2 regions of the Cellulomonas sp. P4_A2 genome follow, and region 1 is predicted to be linked to the other one. Evidence: predicted binding sites of a transcription regulator. Region 1 holds the regulator's gene; the other holds the start of a gene.

What was found. Region 1 encodes HrcA, which represses chaperone genes, less so after heat shock. Its sites were predicted from a motif close to TTNGCACTCGNNNNNNNCGAGTGCNAA; they were not measured.
Region 2: a site for HrcA is predicted at 3,540-3,566, ahead of groL (chaperonin GroEL). Genes of this name have one in related genera too.

What each region holds. Positions count from the first base shown of each region.
Region 1 covers NZ_JBFUHG010000002.1:82,107-89,693, reverse strand. The annotation lists gene lepA (translation elongation factor 4) at 1-1,596, shown strand, start outside; gene hemW (radical SAM family heme chaperone HemW) at 1,593-2,807, shown strand; gene AC1DUE_RS03190 (hypothetical protein) at 2,909-3,922, shown strand; gene AC1DUE_RS03185 (DUF3097 domain-containing protein) at 3,971-4,828, opposite strand; gene hrcA (heat-inducible transcriptional repressor HrcA) at 4,996-6,018, shown strand; gene dnaJ (molecular chaperone DnaJ) at 6,062-7,189, shown strand; gene AC1DUE_RS03170 (16S rRNA (uracil(1498)-N(3))-methyltransferase) at 7,203-7,587, shown strand, end outside.
Region 2 covers NZ_JBFUHG010000011.1:114,352-121,938, reverse strand. The annotation lists gene AC1DUE_RS12560 (GntR family transcriptional regulator) at 1-168, opposite strand, end outside; gene AC1DUE_RS12555 (pyridoxal phosphate-dependent aminotransferase) at 477-1,721, shown strand; gene groL (chaperonin GroEL) at 1,760-3,388, opposite strand; gene AC1DUE_RS12545 (phytoene desaturase family protein) at 3,657-5,138, opposite strand; gene AC1DUE_RS12540 (cold-shock protein) at 5,212-5,415, opposite strand; gene AC1DUE_RS12535 (LytR C-terminal domain-containing protein) at 5,547-6,134, opposite strand; gene AC1DUE_RS12530 (DUF3263 domain-containing protein) at 6,254-6,568, opposite strand; gene AC1DUE_RS12525 (uracil-DNA glycosylase) at 6,694-7,371, shown strand; gene AC1DUE_RS12520 (SGNH/GDSL hydrolase family protein) at 7,405-7,587, shown strand, end outside.

The DNA.
Region 1 (7,587 bases):
ACGCCCGGCCACGTCGACTTCACCTACGAGGTGTCGCGGTCGCTCGCCGCCTGCGAGGGTGCCGTGCTGCTCGTCGACGCCGCGCAGGGCATCGAGGCCCAGACGCTGGCGAACCTGTACCTCGCGCTCGACAACGACCTGACGATCATCCCGGTGCTCAACAAGATCGACCTGCCGGCCGCGCAGCCCGAGAAGTACGCGGAGGAGCTGGCCAAGCTCATCGGTGGTGAGCCCGAGGACTGCCTGCGCGTCTCGGGCAAGACCGGCGAGGGCGTCACGGAGCTGCTGGACCGCATCGTCGAGCTCGTCCCGCCGCCCACCGGCGACGCGAACGCCCCGGCCCGCGCGATGATCTTCGACTCCGTCTACGACACCTACCGCGGGGTCGTCACGTACGTCCGCGTGGTCGACGGCAACCTGAACCCGCGCGAGAAGATCGTCATGATGTCGACCCGCGCGACGCACGAGCTGCTCGAGATCGGCGTGATCTCCCCGGAGCCAGTGCCGACGAAGGGCCTCGGCGTCGGCGAGGTCGGCTACCTGATCACGGGCGTGAAGGACGTGCGCCAGTCGAAGGTCGGCGACACCGTCACCAACGCGAGCAAGCCGGCCGCCGAGGCGCTGGGCGGCTACTCCGACCCGAAGCCCATGGTGTTCTCGGGCCTGTACCCGATCGACGGTACGGACTACCCGGTGCTGCGCGACGCGCTCGACAAGCTCAAGCTCAACGACGCCGCGCTCAACTACGAGCCCGAGACGTCGGTGGCGCTCGGGTTCGGGTTCCGCGTCGGTTTCCTCGGGCTGCTGCACCTCGAGATCGTCCGCGAGCGGCTCGAGCGTGAGTTCGACCTCGACCTCATCTCGACCGCGCCGAACGTCGTCTACGAGGTCACGCTCGAGGACAAGAGCGTGGTCACGGTGACCAACCCGAGCGAGTTCCCCTCGGGCAAGATCGGGGCCGTCAACGAGCCCATGGTCAAGGGCACGATCCTGGCGCCGAGCGAGTTCATCGGCGCGATCATGGAGCTCTGCCAGACCAAGCGCGGCGAGCTCCAGGGCATGGACTACCTGTCCGAGGACCGCGTCGAGCTGCGCTACGTGCTCCCGATGGCCGAGATCGTCTTCGACTTCTTCGACCAGCTGAAGTCCAAGACGCGCGGCTACGCGAGCCTCGACTACGAGCGCATCGGCGACCAGGAGGCCGACCTGGTCAAGGTCGACATCCTGCTGCAGGGCGAGACGGTCGACGCGTTCAGCGCGATCGTGCACAAGGACAAGGCCTACGCGTACGGCGTCATGATGACGGCCAAGCTCAAGGACCTCATCCCGCGCCAGCAGTTCGAGGTGCCCATCCAGGCCGCGATCGGCGCCCGGATCATCGCGCGCGAGACCATCCGCGCCATCCGCAAGGACGTCCTGGCCAAGTGCTACGGCGGCGACATCACGCGCAAGCGCAAGCTCCTGGAGAAGCAGAAGGAGGGCAAGAAGCGCATGAAGACGATCGGACGGGTCGACGTGCCGCAGGAGGCCTTCATCGCCGCGCTCTCCAGCGAGCCGGCCGGTTCCGCCGGTGGCAAGGACGCGAAGAAGAAGTGAGTCCAGCGCTCCCCGAAGGGGACGTTGCGCCCGACGACGGATCGTTGCCGCAGTCGGCGTTCGAGGGTCTGTCGGAGCGTGCCTTCGGCGTCTACCTGCACGTGCCGTTCTGCACGGTGCGCTGCGGGTACTGCGACTTCAACACGTACACGGCCACGGAGCTGGGCGGCGGCGCGAGCCAGAACGCGTACGCGGACACCGCGCTGAAGGAGATCGCGCTCGCGGCCTCGATCCTGCCCGCCAGGCCGGTGCAGACCGTCTTCGTCGGCGGCGGCACGCCCACGGTCCTGTCCGTCCCGGACCTGTCGCGCATGCTGGGCGGCGTCCGGGACGCGTGGGGGTTCGCCGACGACGTCGAGGTGACGACCGAGGCGAACCCCGACTCGGTCACGCCGGAGTCGTTGCAGGCGCTCGCGGCGGCCGGCTTCACGCGGGTCTCGTTCGGCATGCAGTCCGCGGTGCCGCACGTGCTGGCCACCCTCGAACGCACCCACGACCCCCGACGCATCCCGGACGTCGTGCGCTGGGCGAAGGACGCCGGCCTGGCCGTCTCGCTCGACCTCATCTACGGGACGCCGGGGGAGTCGGTCGACGACTGGCGCACCAGCGTCGAGGCCGCGCTGGACACCGGGGTCGACCACGTCTCGGCGTACGCGCTCGTCGTCGAGGCGGGCACGCGCATGGCCGTGCAGGTGCGCCGCGGCGAGCTCGAGCTGCCCGACGGCGACGACCAGGCGACGAAGTACGAGCTCGCCGACGAGTTGTTCGAGGCCGCCGGCCTGCACTGGTACGAGGTGAGCAACTGGTCGCGCGACCGGTCCACCGAGTGCCGGCACAACCTCGCGTACTGGCGCGGCGACGACTGGTGGGGGGTCGGGCCGGGCGCGCACAGCCACGTCGGCGGGGTCCGCTGGTGGAACGTCAAGCACCCGCGCGCGTACGCGGACCGGCTCGACCGCGGGCTGAGCCCCGCGGCCGGTCGGGAGATCGTCACGGGCGACGGTGAGCTGCTCGAGCGGCTCATGCTCGGCGTTCGGCTCTCCGACGGGCTGCCGATCGACGCGCTGCCGACCGACGCGCGGCCCGCGGTCGCTGGGCTCATCGCGGACGGTCTGGTGGACGGCACGGCCGCTCTCGCCGGGCGACGGCTCGTCCTGACGCGTCGCGGTCGGCTGCTCGCGGACGCCGTCGTCAGGAGCCTCGCCGGCTGACGAGCCGACATGCCGGGTTTGATGCGGTTCCTTGACACGGGTGTGCGGCTTCGGTTCGCTGTCCGCTGGGCGACGACCGCCCGTGACCAGGGAGGCCACGCATGAGCGAGAACCCGGGCGGAACGCCGCCGAACGACGGCGAGCCCGTCGCACCTGACCCGCAGCCGCCGGTTCCTCCGGCCCAGCCACCCGCCGCCCCGCCTCCTCCGCCGCCCGCTCCGCCGGTCGCGCCCCCGCCTCCGCCGCCCGCTCCGCCTGCACCCCCGGCGGCTCCGTACGGTCAGCCTGCCCCGGGTGCGTACCCGCCGCCGCCGGCTCCGCAGTACGGGCAGCCCGCTCCGGGCGCCTACCCGCCCGGCTACGGCCAGCAGCCGCCCGGTGCCTACCCGCCCGCGCCGCCCGGATACGCCCCGCCGCCCGCCGGCGGCTACGCCCCGCCGCCGCCCTCGCCGCTCGGTGAGTCCTTCGGGTACGGCTGGAAGGCGTTCACGCGCCACGGCGGCCTGTTCATCGGCGCCGGCGTCGTGTGGTTCGTCATCTTCATCGTCGCGTTCTCGATCGTCGCGGCGATCTTCGGCGGGTTCAGCGACCTGTTCCGGACGACCGCCGGCGGGCGGATCGGGTTCTCGTTCGGGTTCATCGTGCTGACGCTGGTCGCCTCGCTGATCGGCTACCTGATCCAGGCGGTCTTCATCAAGGCGGCGCTCGACGTGACGGAGGGGCGCCCGATCGGCTTCGGCGACTTCTTCCGGTTCGTCGACGCCGGCCCGGTGATCGTGACGGCCCTGATCCTGACCGGCATCTCCGTGGTGCTCAGCCTCATCCCGTTCTTCGGGGGGCTCGTCTCGCTCGTCGTGAACTTCCTGCTGTTCTTCACGTTCTGGTTCGTGATCGGCAAGCAGCTCGCGCCGGTGGACGCCATCAAGGCGAGCTACCAGCTCATCACGGCGAACCTGTCGACGACGATCCTGTTCTACCTGCTCAGCATCCTGATCCTGGCTGCGGGCGCCATCCTGTGCGGCATCGGCCTGCTCGTCGCCGTCCCGGTCGTGCTCCTCGCGAGCGCGTTCCTGTTCAAGCGGCTGCTCGGCGACCCGATCGCCGCCGTCGCCTGACCGCTCCACACCCGGTGCCCGGTCCTCGTCCGCGAGGGCCGGGCACCGTCATGTGGTGACGAAGTCGATGAGCTCCTCGACGCGGCCGAGCAGGCTGGGCTCGAGGTCGGCGTAGCTGCGGACCGAGCGCAGGATCCGCTGCCACGCCCGCGCGACATCGGCCTGGTCCTGCGCCGGCCAGCCGAGCTCGCGCAGGATGCCGTGCTTCCACTCGGTGCCGCGCTCGATCGTCGGCCAGGCACTCAGGCCGATGCGCTCGGGCCGGACCGCCTGCCAGACGTCCACGTACGGGTGGCCCAGCACGAGCACCGTCCCGGCGGGGGCCAGACGGACGGCCTCCGCGGCGATCCGGCTCTCCTTGGCCCCGGCGACGAGGTGGTCGACGAGCACGCCGACGCGGCGGCCCGGACCCGGGGCGAAGTCGCGGATCGCGTCGGGCAGGTTGTCGACGCCGTCGAGGAGCTCGACCACGACGCCCTCGAGGCGCAGGTCGTCGCCCCAGACCTTCTCCACCAGCTCGGCGTCGTGCTTGCCCTCGACCCAGATCCGGCTTCCGCGGGCGACGCGCGCCCGGGCGTCGTGCACCGCGACCGAGCCGGAGGCCGTGCGGGTGGGCTTGGCGGGTGCGGTCGCGCGGACCGGCGCGGTGAGCGCCACGGGTTCGCCGTCCACCCAGAAGCCCCGGCCGAGCGGGAACGTGCGGGTGCGGCCGGCGCGGTCCTCCAGGACGACCACGTGGATGCCACCGGACTTCTCGACGCGGACGACCGCACCGACCCAGCCGGTGGTGACCTCCTCCACGACGAGGCCGGTCTCGGCCGCCTGCGGGCGGCTGGTGCGTGGTGCGCGATGGTGTGTCGAGCCCGAGCCACGCAGGACGTCGGAGCCGTAGCGGTCCTGGTTCACCCGGGCAGCGTAGGTGGCCGCCGCACGGGGGTCGTCGGGGCGCGCCGGTTCCGCTGTGCGCGGAGCACCCGGTGGTGTCGGCGGCGCGGCGTAGCATTGGCACTCCTGCCGGGCGAGTGCTACCGGCGTGCGTGCGCGAACCACGAGGCTGGGCGAGGAGGCGAGAGATGAGCGACGACAGGCGTCTGGACGTCCTGCGCGCGATCGTCGAGGACTACGTCGCCACCCGCGAGCCGGTCGGGTCGCGCGCGCTGGTCGAGCGGCACTCCCTCGGGGTCTCGCCGGCCACCATCCGCAACGACATGGCCTCCCTCGAGGAGGGCGGCTACATCGCGCAGCCGCACACCTCGGCCGGTCGCGTGCCCACCGACAAGGGCTACCGGCTCTTCGTCGACCAGCTCTCGAGCGTCAAACCGCTGTCCAGCCCGGAGCGCCGCGCGATCGGTACGTTCCTGGAGAACGCGCAGGACCTCGACGACGTCGTCGACCGGGCGGTGCGCGTCATCGCGCAGCTGACGCAGCAGGTCGCGGTCGTGCAGTACCCCTCGCTGCGACGGTCGGCACTGCGGCACGTGGAGCTCGTGCCCGTGGGCCAGCGGCACCTGCTCGTCGTGCTCATCACCGACACCGGGCGCGTCGAGCAGCGCACGCTCGAGCTGGACCGCGACCTCGACGAGTCGGTCGTCGCCCTCCTGCGCGCCCGGCTGAACGTGAGCGCCGCAGGTCGTCGGCTGTCCGAGCTGCCCGTGGCGCTCGCGGACCTGACGCCGGCGTTCGAGCCCGCGGACCAGGATCTCGTCCGCAGCGTCGTCGCGGTGCTCGAGGAGACGCTGGCGCAGGAGAGCGAGGAGCGCGTCGTGCTCGCGGGCACCGCGAACCTTGCACGCGCCGGTGGCACCGACGTGCGCTCGATCGGGCCGGTGCTCGAAGCCCTGGAAGAGCAGGTCGTCCTGCTGCGGCTGCTCTCGGAGATGGCCGAGGACACGCAGGCGGTCACCGTGCGGATCGGTCGCGAGACCCAGCACGACGGCCTCGTCGAGACCAGCTTCGTGACCACCGGCTACGGCGACGAGGGAAGCGGCTCGGTGGCGCGCATCGGCTCCATCGGCCCCCTGCGCATGGACTACCCGGCGACCATGTCCGCGGTGCGCGCGGTCGCGCGCTACCTCACGCGGATCCTCGCCCAATGACGGACCTGACCAGCACTCCCACCGGAAGCGAGCACATCCTCCCGTGACCGACTACTACGAGATCCTCGGCGTGCCGCGGGACGCGACGCCCGAGCAGATCAAGAAGGCGTACCGCAAGCTCGCGCGCGAGCACCACCCGGACGTCGCCGGGGCGGACGCCGGGTCCGAGGACACCTTCAAGGACGTGTCGCGCGCCTACGACGTGCTCGGCAACCCCGAGAAGCGTCGCGCGTACGACATGGGCGGCGACCCGTCGTCGCCCGGTGGGGGCATGGGTGGCGGCTTCGGCTTCCAGGACATCTTCGAGACGTTCTTCGGTGCCGCGACGGGCGCCGCGCAACAGCGCGGTCCCATCCCGCGGGCGCGTCGTGGCCAGGACGCACTGGTCCGCCTCGACCTCGACCTGGCCGACGTGACGTTCGGCGTGCACCGCGACGTCCCCGTCGACACCGCGGTCGTCTGTCCCACCTGCTCGGGCACGTGCTGCCGGCCGGGCACCTCGCCCCGCACGTGCGAGGTCTGCGGCGGCCGCGGCTCCGTGCAGCGCGTGGCCCGCTCGTTCCTCGGTCAGGTCATGACCACCCAACCGTGCGCGGCGTGCCACGGGTTCGGCAGCGTCATCCCCGAGCCGTGCACCGAGTGCTCGGGCGAGGGCCGGGTCCGGTCGCGTCGCACCCTGAGCGTCGACGTCCCCGCGGGCGTGGACACGGGCACCCGCATCAAGCTCACGGGCCAGGGCGAGGTCGGCCCCGCCGGCGGCCCGGCCGGTGACGTGTACCTCGAGGTGCGCGAGCGCAAGAACGACACGTTCGTCCGCCGCGGCGACGACCTGCACGCGACGCTCCAGGTGCCGATGACCGCCGCGGCGCTCGGCACCGTGCTGACCCTGGACACGCTCGACGGTCCGCGGGAGGTCGACCTGCGACCCGGCACGCAGCCGTCGCAGATCATCACGCTCAAGAACCTGGGTGTCGGGCACCTGCACATCGGCGGGCGGGGCGACCTGCACGTCCACGTCGACGTCCAGGTTCCGACGGCGATGGACGACGAGCAGTCCGAGCTGCTGCGCAAGCTCGCGGCGCTGCGCGACGAGGAGCGCCCGGAGGCGCGTTTCGCCGGGTCGAGCTCGGGCGTGTTCGCCAAGCTGCGCGACAAGCTGTCCGGCCGCTGAGCGGCCGGTCCGGATGAGCGCGCCCGTCTTCCTGGCCGACCCCGGGAGCCTCCGGGACGTCGTCGCCGGCGGCACGTACCTGCTCGGCGGTACGGAGGGCCGGCACGCCGGCGTCGTCCAGCGACGAGCCCCCGGTGAGCGGGTCGACGTCGTCGACGGTGCCGGGGTGCGCCTCGTCGGCGTGGTCGACGCGGTGACGGCCGACGGTGTGGCCGTCGCGGTGACCGAGGTCGTCATCGAGCCCGCGCCGGCCGTACCGCTGGTGCTGGTGCAGGCGCTGGCCAAGGGCGACCGCGACGAGATGGCGATTGAGGCGGCCACCGAGGTCGGCGTCGACGCGGTGGTCCCGTGGCAGGCGGAGCGCTCGATCGTCGTGTGGCGGGGCGACCGCGCCGCCA
Region 2 (7,587 bases), on a different contig from region 1:
CGGCGAGACGCGGCCGTTGAGGATGTCGTCGCGGAGCCGGTGGTAGACCACCTCGCGCAGCGACCTGGAGTCCTCCGACGGAACCTCGTCCGACGGGCCCGAAGGCAGCCCGGACGGTGTTGCCGGAGCCTCGTCCATGCCCGCCGGCCCGCCCGTGCTCATGGTCATCGAGAGTAGTCCTCCCACCGGATACCGCCCTCCGGACGCGGCGGTATCCAGCACGTCGACCCGGTCACAGTCACCGTGCCGCAGACGCGCGCACGCTGATCCCCTGCACCGAGGGGTTCGCGACACCGCGCTGTGTCCCGACCTGTATACGTCGCTGTGCCCATGGTGGACGAACCTAGGCAGGGGGTGTTTCCGGCACCGACGACCCCCAGTAAACGGTCTGTTTCGTCCCGGTCCGAGCGTGGGCCGGAACGCGACCGCCGCGGTCGTCGGCCCTCGACCCGGCACCGCCTCGATACGCTCGGCAGATGGCACCGCTGCGCAAGCTCGACCAGTCGTCGAAGCTCAGGAACGTCCTCTACGAGATCCGCGGGTCCGCGCTCGACGAGGCCGCCCGGCTCGAGGCCGAGGGCTACACGGTCCTCAAGCTGCACACCGGCAACCCGGCCGCATTCGGGTTCGAGGCGCCGCACCAGATCGTCCGGGACGTCATCGCGGCCATCCCGCACGCCCACGGCTACACGGACTCGCGCGGGATCCTCAGCGCTCGTCGCGCGGTGGTGACCCGGTACGAGACCGAGCCGGGCTTCCCCCTGATCGACGTCGACGACGTCTACCTGGGCAACGGCGTGTCCGAGCTCATCACCATGGTGATGCAGGCCCTTCTCGACGAGGGCGACGAGGTGCTCATCCCGTCGCCGGACTACCCGCTGTGGACCGCCATGACCTCGTTGTCCGACGGCAAGCCGGTGCACTACCGCTGCGACGAGGACAACGGCTGGGAGCCCGACCTCGAGCACCTCGAGTCGCTCGTCTCCCTGCGCACCAAGGCACTCGTCGTCATCAACCCGAACAACCCGACCGGCGCCGTCTACTCGCGCGAGGTCCTCGAGGGCATCGCGGCGATCGCCCGCAAGCACAGCCTGCTCGTGCTCTCCGACGAGATCTACGACCGCATCCTGTTCGACGACGCCGTGCACATCCCCATGGCCTCCGTCGCGCCCGACCTGCTGTGCCTGACGTTCAACGGGCTGTCCAAGACGTACCGCGTGGCCGGCTACCGGTCGGGCTGGATGGTGGTGACCGGCCCGCGCGACCACGCCAAGGGCTTCCTCGAGGGCATCACGCTGCTCGCCTCGACGCGCCTGTGCCCCAACGTCCCCGCGCAGCACGCCGTCCAGGCGGCCCTCGGAGGCGTGCAGAGCATCGACGCCCTGATCGCCCCCGGTGGCCGGCTGCACGAGCAGCGCGACGTCGCCTACAAGGGCCTGACCTCGATCCCCGGCGTCACCTGCGTCCGGCCGCAGGGGGCGCTGTACCTGTTCCCCCGGCTCGACCCCGAGGTGCACGAGATCCACGACGACTCCCAGCTCGTCTACGACCTGCTGGTGAGCGAGCACATCCTGCTCGTGCAGGGCACCGGGTTCAACTGGCCGACCCCCGACCACCTGCGCATCGTCACGCTCCCCGAGGCCCGCGTCCTGGCCGAGGCCGTCGAGCGCATGGGCAACTTCCTGGCGAGCTACCGGCAGGGGCCGGCCACCCGAAGGTGACCGGCCCGCTCCGGGTCGTTCAGAGGTGACTCAGCGGATCAGAAACCGCCGCCGAAGTCGTCCCCGCCGCCGCCACCGGCCGGCGCGGGGTTGCGCTCCGGCTTGTCGGCCACGACGGCCTCGGTGGTGAGGAAGAGCGCGGCGATCGAGGCCGCGTTCTGCAGGGCGGAGCGCGTGACCTTCACCGGGTCGTTGACGCCCGCGGCGAGCAGGTCCTCGTACGTGTTGGTCGCGGCGTTGAGGCCGTGACCCACCGGGAGGTTGCGCACCTTCTCGGCGACGACGCCACCCTCGAGACCGGCGTTGATCGCGATCTGCTTGAGCGGAGCCTCGATGGCGAGCTTGACGATCGCAGCACCGGTCGCCTCGTCGCCCTCGAGCTTGAGGCCCTCGAACGCGGTCTTGCCGGCCTGGATGAGCGCCACGCCACCACCGGCGACGATGCCCTCCTCGACGGCCGCCTTGGCGTTGCGCACGGCGTCCTCGATGCGGTGCTTGCGCTCCTTGAGCTCGACCTCGGTGGCCGCGCCCGCCTTGATGACGGCGACGCCACCGGCCAGCTTGGCCAGGCGCTCCTGCAGCTTCTCGCGGTCGTAGTCCGAGTCGGAGTTCTCGATCTCGGCACGGATCTGCGTGACGCGGCCCGTGATCTGGGCGGCGTCGCCGCCACCCTCGACGACCGTGGTCTCGTCCTTGGTGACGACGATCTTGCGCGCCGTTCCGAGGACCTCGAGGCCGACCGTGTCGAGCTTCAGACCGACGGTCTCCGAGACGACCTGACCACCCGTGAGGATGGCGATGTCCTGGAGGATCGCCTTGCGGCGGTCGCCGAAGCCGGGGGCCTTGACGGCGACCGACTTGAACGTGCCACGGATCTTGTTGACGACGAGCGTGGCCAGGGCCTCGCCCTCGACGTCCTCGGCGACGATGAAGAGCGGCTTGCCGGACTGGATGACCTTCTCCAGCAGGGGCAGCAGGTCCTTGACGTTCGAGATCTTGCCCTCGACGAGCAGGACGTAGCCATCCTCGAGGACGGCCTCCTGGCGCTCCGGGTCGGTGACGAAGTACGCCGACAGGAAGCCCTTGTCGAAGCGCATGCCCTCGGTGAGCTCGAGCTCGAGGCCCAGCGCGCTGGACTCCTCGACGGTGATGACGCCTTCCTTGCCGACCTTGTCGAGCGCCTCGGCGATGAGGTCGCCGATCGCCTGGTCGCCGGCGGAGATCGCGGCCGTGGCGGCGATCTGCTCCTTGGTCTCGACCTCCTTCGCCTGCGCGAGCAGGGCAGCGGTGACGGCCTCGACGGCCTTCTCGATGCCCTTCTTCAGAGCGATGGGGTTGGCGCCGGCCGCGACGTTGCGCAGGCCCTCGCGAACGAGCGCCTGGGCGAGGACGGTGGCGGTGGTGGTGCCGTCGCCAGCGACGTCGTCCGTCTTCTTGGCGACCTCCTTGACGAGCTCCGCACCGATCTTCTCGAAGGGGTCCTCGAGGTCGATCTCCTTGGCGATGGAGACGCCGTCGTTGGTGATCGTGGGGGCGCCCCACTTCTTGTCCAGGACGACGTTGCGGCCCTTCGGGCCGAGGGTGACCTTGACGGTGTCGGCGAGGATGTTGAGTCCCCGCTCGATGCCGCGACGGGCCTCCTCGTTGAAGGCAATGATCTTGGCCATGGGGCTGTGATCCTTCACTGGGTTCGGGTCGGCCGTAGGTGCCCGCGACGGACGAGCACGCCGCTCGCGGTCTTGTCCCGCGTGCGACGGCCCTCACCGGACGGCCGTGGTGATTCTGTCACTCTCCACCGGAGAGTGCTAAGTCCAATGGTTAGCACTCGACCCCCGAGAGTGCAAGCAGCGTTCGCCCAGAGCGGTGCCCGTGAGACGCAGATCCCACACCAGATGTCCGGGTCGGCGGTCGCCGTCGCAGGCTCTCGGACGCTCCTCAGTCCCAGGGCGCCAGCGACGGGGGCGTGCGGATGCCGAACCCGTCGCGCAGCGCCCGGCGGGCGGCGTACCAGCCCGGCAGGCCGTGCACTCCCGGGCCGGGCGGGGTCGACGACGAGCAGAGCCAGACACCTGCGACCCCGGCCGCAGGGGGTGCCAGCACGGAGGGGTCCCAGGCGAGCCGCGGCCGCGCGAACATCCGGTAGAGCGACACCGCGCCCCCCGAGATGTCGCCGCCGACCAGGTTGGCGTCGTGATCGGCGAGCCGCGCTGCCGGCACGCAGCGCGAGGCGACCACCAGGTCCCGGAACCCGGGCGCGAAACGCTCGACCTGGTCGATCACGGCGCGGGTCACGTCGAGCGTCGATCCGGCCGGGACGTGCGCGTAGGCCCAGAACGGCCGCAGGCCCGCCGGCGTGACGCGCGAGGGGTCGACGACCCCCGGGTCGCTGACCAGCACCATCGGCCGCTCGGCGTGGCGGCCGGACGCGACCGCCGCCTCCGCGGCCGCCGCCTGCACCCGGCTACCGCCGAGGTGCACCGTGCCGGCCAGCGCGACCTCGGGGTGCGCCCACGGCACCGGCCCGGACAGGACGAGGTCGACCTTGGCCGCCGCCCCGCGGCTGCGCGGGAACGCGACCAGGCCGCGGGCCGTGCGCACGGGCACGCGCCGCCCCAGCACCCGGACCGCGGTGCGCGGCGACGTGTCGAACAGGTACGCGCGGGCCGGCGGCAGGTCGGCGGCACGCTCCACCGGCGTCCCCGTCACGACCGAGCCGCCGTGCGTGCGCAGGTCGGCCAGCAGCGCCTCGACGATCGCCCCGCTGCCGCCGCGCGGCACGGGCCAGCCGCCCGCGTGGGCCAGCGGTGCCAGCAGGAGCGCGGTACCGGCCGCGCTCGGTGACGGGAGCCGGGTGATGGCGTGCGCGCCCACGCCGGTGAGCAGTGCCGCGGCCTCCTCGTCGCGAAACCGTGCTCCCCACGCGGCCGTCCCCTGCTCCAGGAGGCGCAACCCGAACGCCGCGGCCGTGGTGAGCTGCCGCGGGACCCGCCGGTGGTCGCCCAGCGCCAGGGCGAGCACGCCGTCTGGGTCGTCGACGAGCGGTCCGAGCAGCGCGCGCCAGGCGGGGCCGTCCACCCCGAGGCCGCCGGCCGTGCGGTCGAGCGAGCGGTAGGCCAGCGCGGCCCGGCCGCCGTCGAGCGGGTTGGCGTAGGCGACCTCCGGCTGCAGCAGGTCGACGCCGCGGGCCGGCAGGTCGAACTCCCGCAGGAACGGGGACGCCACCGCCATCGGGTGGACCGCCGAGCAGATGTCGTGCACGACGCCGTCCGCGAGCCCGAGGTCGAGCGTTCGCGCGCCGCCCCCCGCGGTGTCCTGCGCCTCGAGCACCTGCACCGACAGACCCGCCCGCGCGAGCGTGACCGCCGCCGCGAGCCCGTTGGGCCCGGAGCCGACGACGACAACGTCGACCCTCGTCACGCCGGGCACCCGCGGACGCGGCGACGGGCCGCGCACCCGGAGGTGGACGGCCCGTCGCCCGACGTGTTCGAGCTCAGAGTGCTCGGACCTGCTCGGCCTGCGGGCCCTTGGTGCCCTGACCGACCTCGAACTCGACGTCTTGGCCCTCGTCGAGGGACCGGTAGCCGTCGATGAGGATCGCGCTGAAATGGACGAACAGGTCGGGCCCCCCGCCGACGGGGGTGATGAAGCCGTAGCCCTTCTCCGCGTTGAACCACTTCACAGTGCCCTGAGCCATCCGGTGCTCCTCGACGCAACTCGGGTGTGCCGGGCGCTCCGCCGGCGCCCGGTGCCGGAGAGCCTAGTGGCGGCGTCCCGCGCCGACCAGGGTCGTGGGACGACTTCCGCTGACCCCTGCGACGGGCCTCGTCAGCTGGAGGGGTCGCTGGCCAGGACCACGGAGATGCCCGTCCCCGCGTCCGCGGCCGAGAGGGTCGCGGTCGGGACGCCCAGGGTCGTCGCGACGAGCTGCGCGGTGGGCGCGAGATCCTCGCTGGCGTAGTAGATGACCGAGTCGGCGGGGGCCGTCCCCGTGAAGTTGCCCGTCGTCACCGCGGTGAACCCGGCGTCGGTGAGCTTCTTGGCCTGGTCGCCGGCCAGGCCGGAGATCTTCGCGGCGTTGAGCACCTCGATCGACGCGGCCATGTTGACGGCGGGCGCCTCGGGCTCGGCGGGCGCGGTCTCGCCGGTGCCGTCCGTCGCGCCGTCCGCCGGGGCGGTCGCGCCGTCGGACGCGGACGGGTCGGTGCCCTGCGAGCTCCCGCTGGTGGGCAGGTCTCCCTGGTTGGCGGCCAGCGTCACGAGCCCGTAGGCGACGAGCGGCGCGACGACGAGCACCGCCACGAACGGCCACCAACGGCTCCACGCCGAGCGCGGGGCCCGGTGCACGCCACGGGCTGCTTCGGGGTTGGGGACGTCGAACTCGTCCTCGGCGTAGTGGGTGTCGGCCTTGCTCACGCCGGACAGGCTAACGGCTCGGACCATGCGCGGGGCGACAACCGGCGCGCACGGTCGCGCATGTCACGTGCAGCGGGACAGACGACGGGCCCGCCGAGCAGGTCCACCGGTGCTCGGGCTCAGGCGTCGCCGAGGCGGCGGGCGGTCGTGCGGGCGCGCTGGCGCGAGGAGCGCATGCGGCGGAGGCGCTTGATGAGCATGGGGTCGTGCGCGAGCGCGGCCGGGTCGTCGATCAGGGCGTTCAGCACCTGGTAGTACCGCGTGGCCGACATGTCGAACAGCTCGCGGATGGCCTGCTCCTTGGCGCCCGCGTACTTCCACCACTGCCGCTCGAACGCGAGGACCTGCTCGTCGCGCTCCGACAGCTGGCCGTGGGACCGGTCGTCCGGGAGGGCGGACGGGTGCGAGTCGATCGAGATCGTCGCGGCGTCCATGCATCCTCCTGGTGCTCGTACAGCTGATCGGCCTCCGTCATCGTAGGCCGGAATGACACCCGTGTCATTCCTGCCCGCGCGTCCCGCGACGACACGCGGGAACCTCACCCCCTATCCTCGCCGTCGTGGCCGCCGCACCCCTGGACCAGCTCGTCGCACCCGACTGGGCAGCCGCCCTCGCGCCGGTCGAGCCGCAGATCCGGGCTGCGGGCCAGTTCCTGCGCGACGAGGTCGCCGCCGGCCGCGGCTACCTCCCGGCAGGCGACGACGTGCTCCGCGCGTTCCGTCGGCCGATGGCGCAGGTCCGGGTCCTCGTCGTCGGCCAGGATCCCTACCCGACCCCGGGCCACCCGATGGGCCTGTCGTTCTCGGTGCAGCCCGACGTGCGTCCGCTGCCCCGCTCGCTGAGCAACATCTTCACGGAGCTCGTCGCCGACGTCGGGGTCGCTCCGCCGGTCAACGGCGACCTGAGCCCGTGGGCCGACCAGGGTGTGATGCTGCTCAACAGGGTGCTGACGGTGCGTCCGGGCACGCCCGCGTCGCATCGGGGCAAGGGTTGGGAGACGGTGACCGACCGCGCGATCGCCGCCCTCGTCGAACGCGGCGGCCCGCTCGTCGCCCTGCTCTGGGGGCGCGACGCGCAGTCGCTCAAGCCGGCCCTGGGTTCGGTGCCGACCGTCGAGAGCGTGCACCCGAGCCCGCTGTCGGCCAGCCGAGGGTTCTTCGGGTCGCGGCCGTTCTCGAAGGTGAACGCGCTGCTCGTCGCGCAGGGAGCATCGCCGGTCGACTGGTCGCTCGCCTGAACGGTTGCCCGGGGGCCCTGGCAGACTGGCGACGTGACTGAGCACTCCCCCGTCCCGCGCTGGTCCCGCTACGTCGCCATCGGCGACTCGTTCACCGAAGGACTCTGGGACGCCCCCGACGGCATGGAGGCCCCGCAGCGGGGCTGGGCCGACCTGCTGGCGTCGCACCTCTCCGAGCGTCGCAAGGCGGCCGGCGAGCCCACGCTCCAGTACGCG